Regions from separate parts of the Massilia sp. AB1 genome, predicted to be linked through region 2. Evidence: predicted binding sites of a transcription regulator. Region 2 holds the regulator's gene; each other region holds the start of a gene.
What was found. Region 2 encodes FliA, which starts transcription of late flagellar genes. Its sites were predicted from a motif close to CTAAAGTTTNNNNNNNNNNNGCCGNTA; they were not measured.

Region 1 (2,264 bases), on a different contig from region 2:
ACCTGGTGAAGGAAGCCGAAAGCCTGGGCAGCGCGGTCAAGACCGCGACCGGCGAAACCGAGCTGCAGGACATCGCCTCGCGCCTGAAGCAGCTGTGCTTCCAGATCGAACTGCGCGGCGGCGATAAGGCCGAAGAGCAGGAACTGCTGCTCCGCCTGTTTAAACTGCTGCTCGACAATGTCAGCGAGCTGCTGGACGACGACAACTGGATGCGCGGCCAGATCGCCGCTGTCCAGGACCTGATCGCCGGCCCGCTGGACGCGCGTGCGCTGGAGGACGCCACCCGCAGCCTGAAGGACGTGATCATCCGCCAGGGCCACCTGAAGCACAGCATCGCCGACGTCAAGTCGACCATGAAGAACATGATGATGACCTTCATCGACCGCCTCGGCACGGCGGCGGCGGCGAGCGGCGACTATCATGCCAAGCTGGGCGGCTTCTCGGAACGCATCGGGCGCGCCGCCGACATCACGGAACTCAACGCCGTGCTGGAAGAAGTCCTTCGCGAGACGCGCCAGGCCCAGGATGAGGCCCTGGCCGCGCGCGACCGCATGCTGGCCGCCCACCGCGAGGTGCAGGATGCCGAGCAGCGCATCCGCGAGCTGGAAGCGGAACTCCAGCACATGAGCGAACTGGTGCGCGAAGACCAGCTGACCGGCAGCCTCAACCGCCGTGGCCTGGACGACGTGTTCGAGCGCGAGAGCGCGCGCGCCGACCGCCGCAACATGCCCTTGTGCGTGGCCCTGCTCGACCTGGACAACTTCAAGCGCCTGAACGACACCTATGGCCACCTGGCCGGCGACGCCGCCTTGAAGCACCTTGTCAAAGTGGTACGCGACACCCTGCGCTCGATGGACGTGATCGCCCGCTTCGGCGGCGAAGAGTTCCTGATCCTGCTGCCCGAGACCAGCGTCGAGGCGGCCGCGGCGGCCATGGTCAGGGTGCAGCGCGAGCTGACCCGGCATTTCTTCCTGCACGAGAACGAGAAGATGCTGATCACTTTCTCCTGCGGCGTGGCGCTGCGCCTGCCGAACGAGGACCAGCTGTCGGTCATGGCGCGCGCCGACAAGGCCATGTACCAGGCCAAGAACAGCGGCAAGAACCGCGTGGTGGTGGCGGACAATCCCTGAACCGGCGCCAGCGCTTGTCATCCTGCTACGCCGCTGCCGCGCAAGCGCTCAGCGGCGTTGTTCTTTCGATAGCAAAAATTGCGTGAACGTCATCCCGCTCTCCCCTAGCCCCAAAAAAATTTCCAGAAAAAAATAATTTTTTTTGCCCTAAAGTCTCGATTTTTGCCGCCGACAAGAGGCGCCCTCATAGAGCGTCAGCAGCGAATTCCGAAAAAAACTGCATTTTTGCCCCTCAAGTTTTTCCCCAGAATAACGTTACCTGCATCAACAGCGGTTTGATCGTCACAAGAACAGCGTGGCGGACCAAAGTGAACAGGGCACAGTGGCCCACCCTGAAAGACATTAGTCTGGAGAAATACCATGGCATCCGTAATCAACACCAACGTCGCATCCCTGAACTCGCAGCGTAACCTGTCGACCTCGCAGGCTTCCCTGAACACCTCGATCCAGCGCCTGTCGTCGGGCCTGCGCATCAACAGCGCCAAGGACGACGCTGCCGGCCTCGCCATCTCGGACCGCATGAACTCGCAGATCCGCGGCATGACCCAGGCCACCCGCAATGCGAACGACGGTGTGTCGATGGCCCAAACCGCTGAAGGCGCCCTGTCGAGCTCGGGCGACATCCTGCAGCGTATCCGCGAACTGGCAGTGCAGTCGTCGAACTCGTCGAACTCGGCTGGCGACCGCAAGGCCCTGCAAACTGAAGTCACCCAACTGACCTCGGAACTGAACCGTATCGCCGGCACCACCGAGTTCAACGGCCAGAAGCTGCTGGACGGCACGATGGGCACCGCGAACTTCCAGGTCGGCGCCAATGCAGGCCAGCTGATCTCGATGACCGGTTCGAACTTCACCACCTCGACCTACGGCAACAACCGCCTGGCCAACGACGCCGTCGCGGCTGCATCGGGTTCGACCAACGGCATCGCCGCCGGCACCCTGACCATCAACGGCTCGACCGGTTCGGAAGACATCGATATCGCCTCCAACGCCTCGGCCAAGGTCGTTGCAGCGCAGATCAACGGCAAGAGCGGTGAAACCGGCGTGACCGCCGAAGCCAAGACCGAGTCCTTCCTGGACGTGGCTGCTGCCGGCCAATCGTACGCACTGGAAGTGAAGTCGGACAATGCCGAC
Region 2 (2,264 bases):
GGCCAGCCCCACCCCGTAGACGGTGGACACGAAGGCGACGGCGATGCCCGAACCCAGGCGCGAGGGGTCGGACAGGTTTTCCATCACGTGGATCAGGCCCAGCACCGCGCCCAGGATGCCGATGGTGGGCGCATAGCCGGCCGCCGATTCCCAGATGCGCGCCGCCTGGCGCTGGCTGAATTCGTAGCCGTTGATTTCGTGCTCGAGCAGGCTGCGCAGCTTGTCGGGCTGGATGCCGTCGACCACCAGGCGCAGGCCCTTCTGGATATACAGGTCCTTGGTCCCCATGTACTGTTCGAGCGACAGCAGGCCGTCGCGGCGCGCGGACAGGCTCCACAGGGCGATCTCGCGCGACAACTTGTCGCGCTCGCCGCGCGGCGGCACGAACACCCAGCGCAGCATGCGCATGCCGCGCAGGAAGGTGCGGCGCTCGCTTTGCAGCAGCACGGCGCCGGCGGTGCCGACCACCACGATGGCGAAGGCGGCCGGCTGGAACAGCGAGGCGAAGCGGCCGCCGTCCAGCGTATGGCCGACGAACACGCCGGCCAGCGCCAGCAGCAGCCCGATTACGCTGGACCAGTCCACAATTGCTCCCGCAGCGCCGCGCGCAGGCGCGCCACTGCCTGGGTGTGCAGCTGCGACACCCGCGATTCGCTCACGCCCATGACCGCGCCGATTTCCTTGAGGTTGAGTTCTTCTTCGTAGTACAGGCCCATCAGCATCTTCTCGCGCGGCGGCAGGTTGTCGATGGCGTCGATCACGGCCTGGCGGAAGTCGGTGTCGAGCAGGCTGCGCAGCGGATCCTCGTCGTCCACCGCATAGCGGTCGAGGAAGCTGCCGTCGTCGTCGTCGCCGCGGAAATCTTCGTAATAGACCAGCTGGTGGCCGCCGCCGTCGGACAGCAGGTCCTGGTAGTCGGCCAGCGACATCTTGAGCGACTTGGCGACTTCCGATTCGCTCGGCGGACGGCCGAGGCGCTGCTGCAGCTCGTTCATCGCGGTCTCGACCTTGCGCATGTTCTGGCGCGTGCTGCGCGGCATCCAGTCGCTGTTGCGCAGCTCGTCCAGCATGGCGCCGCGGATGCGCAGCACCGCATAGGTCTCGAACTGGGCGCCGTGGTTGTCCTCGTAGCGGTTGATGGCGTCCAGCAGGCCCATCATGCCGGCCTGTACCAGGTCATCCACCTCCACCGAAGGCGGCAGCTTGGCCTTCATGTGGTGGGCAAGACGCTTCACCAACGGCATGTGCTCCGTCAGCAAATGGTTCTTGTCCGCTTTCCCTTTGACCGTGTACATGCTTGTTGCGTGGTTGTCTTCTTCTGTTTATTCGGTACTGCTCTTTGCCCGCTCAGTTGCTCAAGCCGGCGCTGCTGCCCTGGCGGCCGAAGCCCGGCATCGCGTGCAGCGCGAACTTGCCGGCCAGCTGGCGGAAGGCCACCGACGCGCCCGCGAGCGGGAAGGCGTCGACCACGGCCCGGCCCAGGCGCGCGGCCCGGTGCAGGTACTCGTCGGCCGGCACCGAGCCCATGAAGCTGAGCTTGACGGCCAGGTAACGTGTTGCCGCTGCTGACATATTATCGTATACCACCTTGGCTTCCGCCTCGCTCGCGCCCGTCACCAGGATGCCGAAGGGCCGGCGGCCGAGCTGCTGCGACAGGCGCTTGATCAGCGCATAGGCGTTAGTGATCGAGGCGGCGCTGGTCGACACCTGCACCACGATCTCGGAACTGCCCATCAGCGGCACCGGGAAGCTGCCGTCCGGGCCCAGCTCGCCGTCCACGATCACGATGCCGGCCTGCCTGGCCAGCACGTCGAAGGTCTTGCCCAGGCGGCGGACGTCGTCGGCGGTCTTCGGCACGCCCAGCGGCGCCACCGAGAAGCCTTGCGGCGCCGGATGGATCACCTGGTTGAGCGCGCATTCCTGGCGCGCCACCTGCAGCAGCGAGGCCGCGCGGCTCAGGCCCAGGCGGCGTGCCACGCCGTAGTCGATGTCGCAGGCATCGACGATCAGGACTTCGTTGCCGGTCTGGGCCAGCGAGGCGCCCAGGTTGACCAGCATGGCGCCCTTGTCGTCTTCAGGCGTGGCGGACAGAAAGGTGACGATGCGCGGGCGCGGGCCCTGCAGCATGCGGCGCAGGCCTTCGGCCTGGTCGAAGTCGAAACTAGCCAAGGGACACCTCGCGCAGGCTGCGATCATTCATGGCGCCGGACATCATCAGCGGCAGGTCGGCGTCGCCGAACTGGGCGCTGGCGGCGCGGTTGTTG
Region 3 (2,264 bases), on a different contig from region 2:
CGTCAGCGCGTTCAATGCCCAGTCCGCCAAAACCGGCGTGACCGCATCCTACGACGCAGAACGCGGCGGCCTGAAGCTGACCAATGCCAGCGGCGAAAACATCAACCTGAAGAACACCTCGGCTGGCACCGGCCTGACCGCGGCGGCCTACAACGCCGACGGCAAGACCGTCAGCGCCTCGCAGAGTGTCGCTGCAAGCGGCGCCAGCGAAGTGACTGTCGCCGGCCGCATCACCATGGACTCGGAGCAGAGCTTCTCGGTGGTCGACGATTCCGACTTCGCCCTGGACACCAAGGACGCCGGCGCATCGAGCCTGGAATCGGTCGCCAAGATCGACATCAGCACCTTCGAAGGCGCCCAGGCGGCCCTGAAGACTGCCGACGCGGCCCTGGGCCTGGTGAACAGCCAGCGCGCACAGTACGGCGCACTGCAGTCGCGCTTCGAATCGGCGATCTCGAACCTGCAGTCGTCGACCGAGAACCTGTCGGCATCGCGCAGCCGCATCGTCGACACCGACTTCGCTGCTGAAACCGCGAAAATGACCCGCGGCCAGATCCTGCAGCAAGCTGGTACCTCGATGCTGGCCCAGGCGAACTCGCTGCCGAACGGCGTCCTGTCGCTCCTGCGTGGTTAATCCCCGGACCAGCTAGTCCGCCCGTGATGTAAAACGGATCCTCGGCTGAAGAAATTCAGCCGAGGATTTTTCGCTAGGGAAGTCACATGAACATCCAATCGCTAGGTTCACCCGTGGCGTCGCGGCTGGAAGAGCGCTCGCTTCCGGCGCTCGAGCAGCACACCGCGCAGCCTGCCAAGGCCGCCCAGTCCGCCGGCGCGCCAGAGGCCGCCCAGCCTTCGCGCGAAGAGCTCACCGACGCGGTGCGCAAGATCAACGAGGGCATGAAATCCTCGGCGCAGAGCCTGGAGTTCGCCATCGACGACGAGAGCAAGGAAATCGTGGTCAAGATCATCGACCAGCACACCCGCGAAGTGGTGCGCCAGATCCCCTCCGTCGAAGCGCTCGAGATCGCCAAGTCGATCGACAAGATGCGCGGCCTCCTGATCAGCCAGACGGCCTGATCGTTTTTGACGACCTCAGCGTGCGCCTCCCTCCGGGAGCGCGCACCGCTGTTGCACGCCTGTCATCCTTCCTTGTCGTCCTGTCATCGCCCTCTTCAACTATTTGAATAGGGACATATTTCCCGCTCTTAAGTCCGGTTTGCTTCTGTCGATAATGACTTACATTATCGCTTTCACGGGAGAAACAAAGTGGGCATCAGTTCATCCGGTATCGGTTCCGGCCTCGACGTCGACGGCATCATCGCGAAGCTGATGCAGGCCGAGTCGGCGCCGCTCGCCAACTTCGACAAGAAGGCGTCCACCCTGCAGGCGCGCATGGCTGCGCTCGGCAGGGTCAGCGCCGCCGTGGGCGCTTTCCAGGGCGCCCTGACCACCCTCAATTCTCCCTCGACCTTCAGCGCCCTGAGCAGCACGTCGAGCAACAAGGACATCCTGTCCGGCACCGCCGGCGCGGGCGCCGTCGCGGGCAAGTACAAGATCAACGTGACCCAGCTGGCCTCGGCCCAGAGCCTGACCACCGCCGGCCGCGCCAGCATGAGCGCGACCATCGGTTCCGGCGCCAAGACCACCCTGACCTTCCAGTTCGGCAGCATCGGCGGCGGCAGCTTCGGCGTGGCCGGCAGCGCGCTGGGCCCGTCCATCGCCAGCAGCGGCATCAGCAACGGCTCGCTGTCGATCAACGGCACCGCCATTACCACCAGCACCAGCACCCGCAGCGCGGCCCAGCTGGCCGAGGCGATCAACGCCAAGAGCGACACCACCGGCGTCACCGCCAAGGCCAATCCGGCGACCAGCGCCGCCAACCTGTTCGGCGGCTTCGCCAGCGTCAGCGTCGACGCCGGCGAGAGCTACGGTCTATCCGTCGGCGGCGTGCAGATCGTCACCCATACCAACGACCTGGCTTCGCTGAGTGCTGGCGATATCGACGCGGCGCTGGCCAGTGGCAGTGTCAGCTCGGCGCTGGCCGCCGCCAACATCACCTTCACTGGCAGCGCGGCCACGCGCGATTTGCAATTCACCGCCGCGGACGGTTCCAACCTGACTGTGACCGAAGCCGTGACCGGCACGGTCGACGGCGGCATCGCCGGCGCCGGCCCGAATACGGGCTCGAGCGTGACCACCACCGCCGGCGTCACCCTGAGCTCGGCCGACGGCGACCAGATCCAGATCGGCGGAACCAATCCGGC

Region 1: a site for FliA is predicted at 1,362-1,388, ahead of J8847_RS09705 (flagellin). Genes of this name have one in related genera too.
Region 3: a site for FliA is predicted at 1,205-1,231, ahead of fliD (flagellar filament capping protein FliD). Genes of this name have one in related genera too.

What each region holds. Positions count from the first base shown of each region.
Region 1 covers NZ_JAGKSG010000012.1:110,914-113,177, forward strand. Annotated here, with positions in the region: gene J8847_RS09700 (GGDEF domain-containing protein) at 1-1,130, shown strand, start outside; gene J8847_RS09705 (flagellin) at 1,491-2,264, shown strand, end outside.
Region 2 covers NZ_JAGKSG010000007.1:35,994-38,257, forward strand. Annotated here, with positions in the region: gene J8847_RS06185 (flagellar motor protein) at 1-585, opposite strand, end outside; gene J8847_RS06190 (RNA polymerase sigma factor FliA) at 567-1,295, opposite strand; gene J8847_RS06195 (antiactivator of flagellar biosynthesis FleN protein) at 1,348-2,169, opposite strand; gene flhF (flagellar biosynthesis protein FlhF) at 2,162-2,264, opposite strand, start outside.
Region 3 covers NZ_JAGKSG010000012.1:113,234-115,497, forward strand. Annotated here, with positions in the region: gene J8847_RS09705 (flagellin) at 1-634, shown strand, start outside; gene J8847_RS09710 (flagellar protein FlaG) at 721-1,077, shown strand; gene fliD (flagellar filament capping protein FliD) at 1,267-2,264, shown strand, end outside.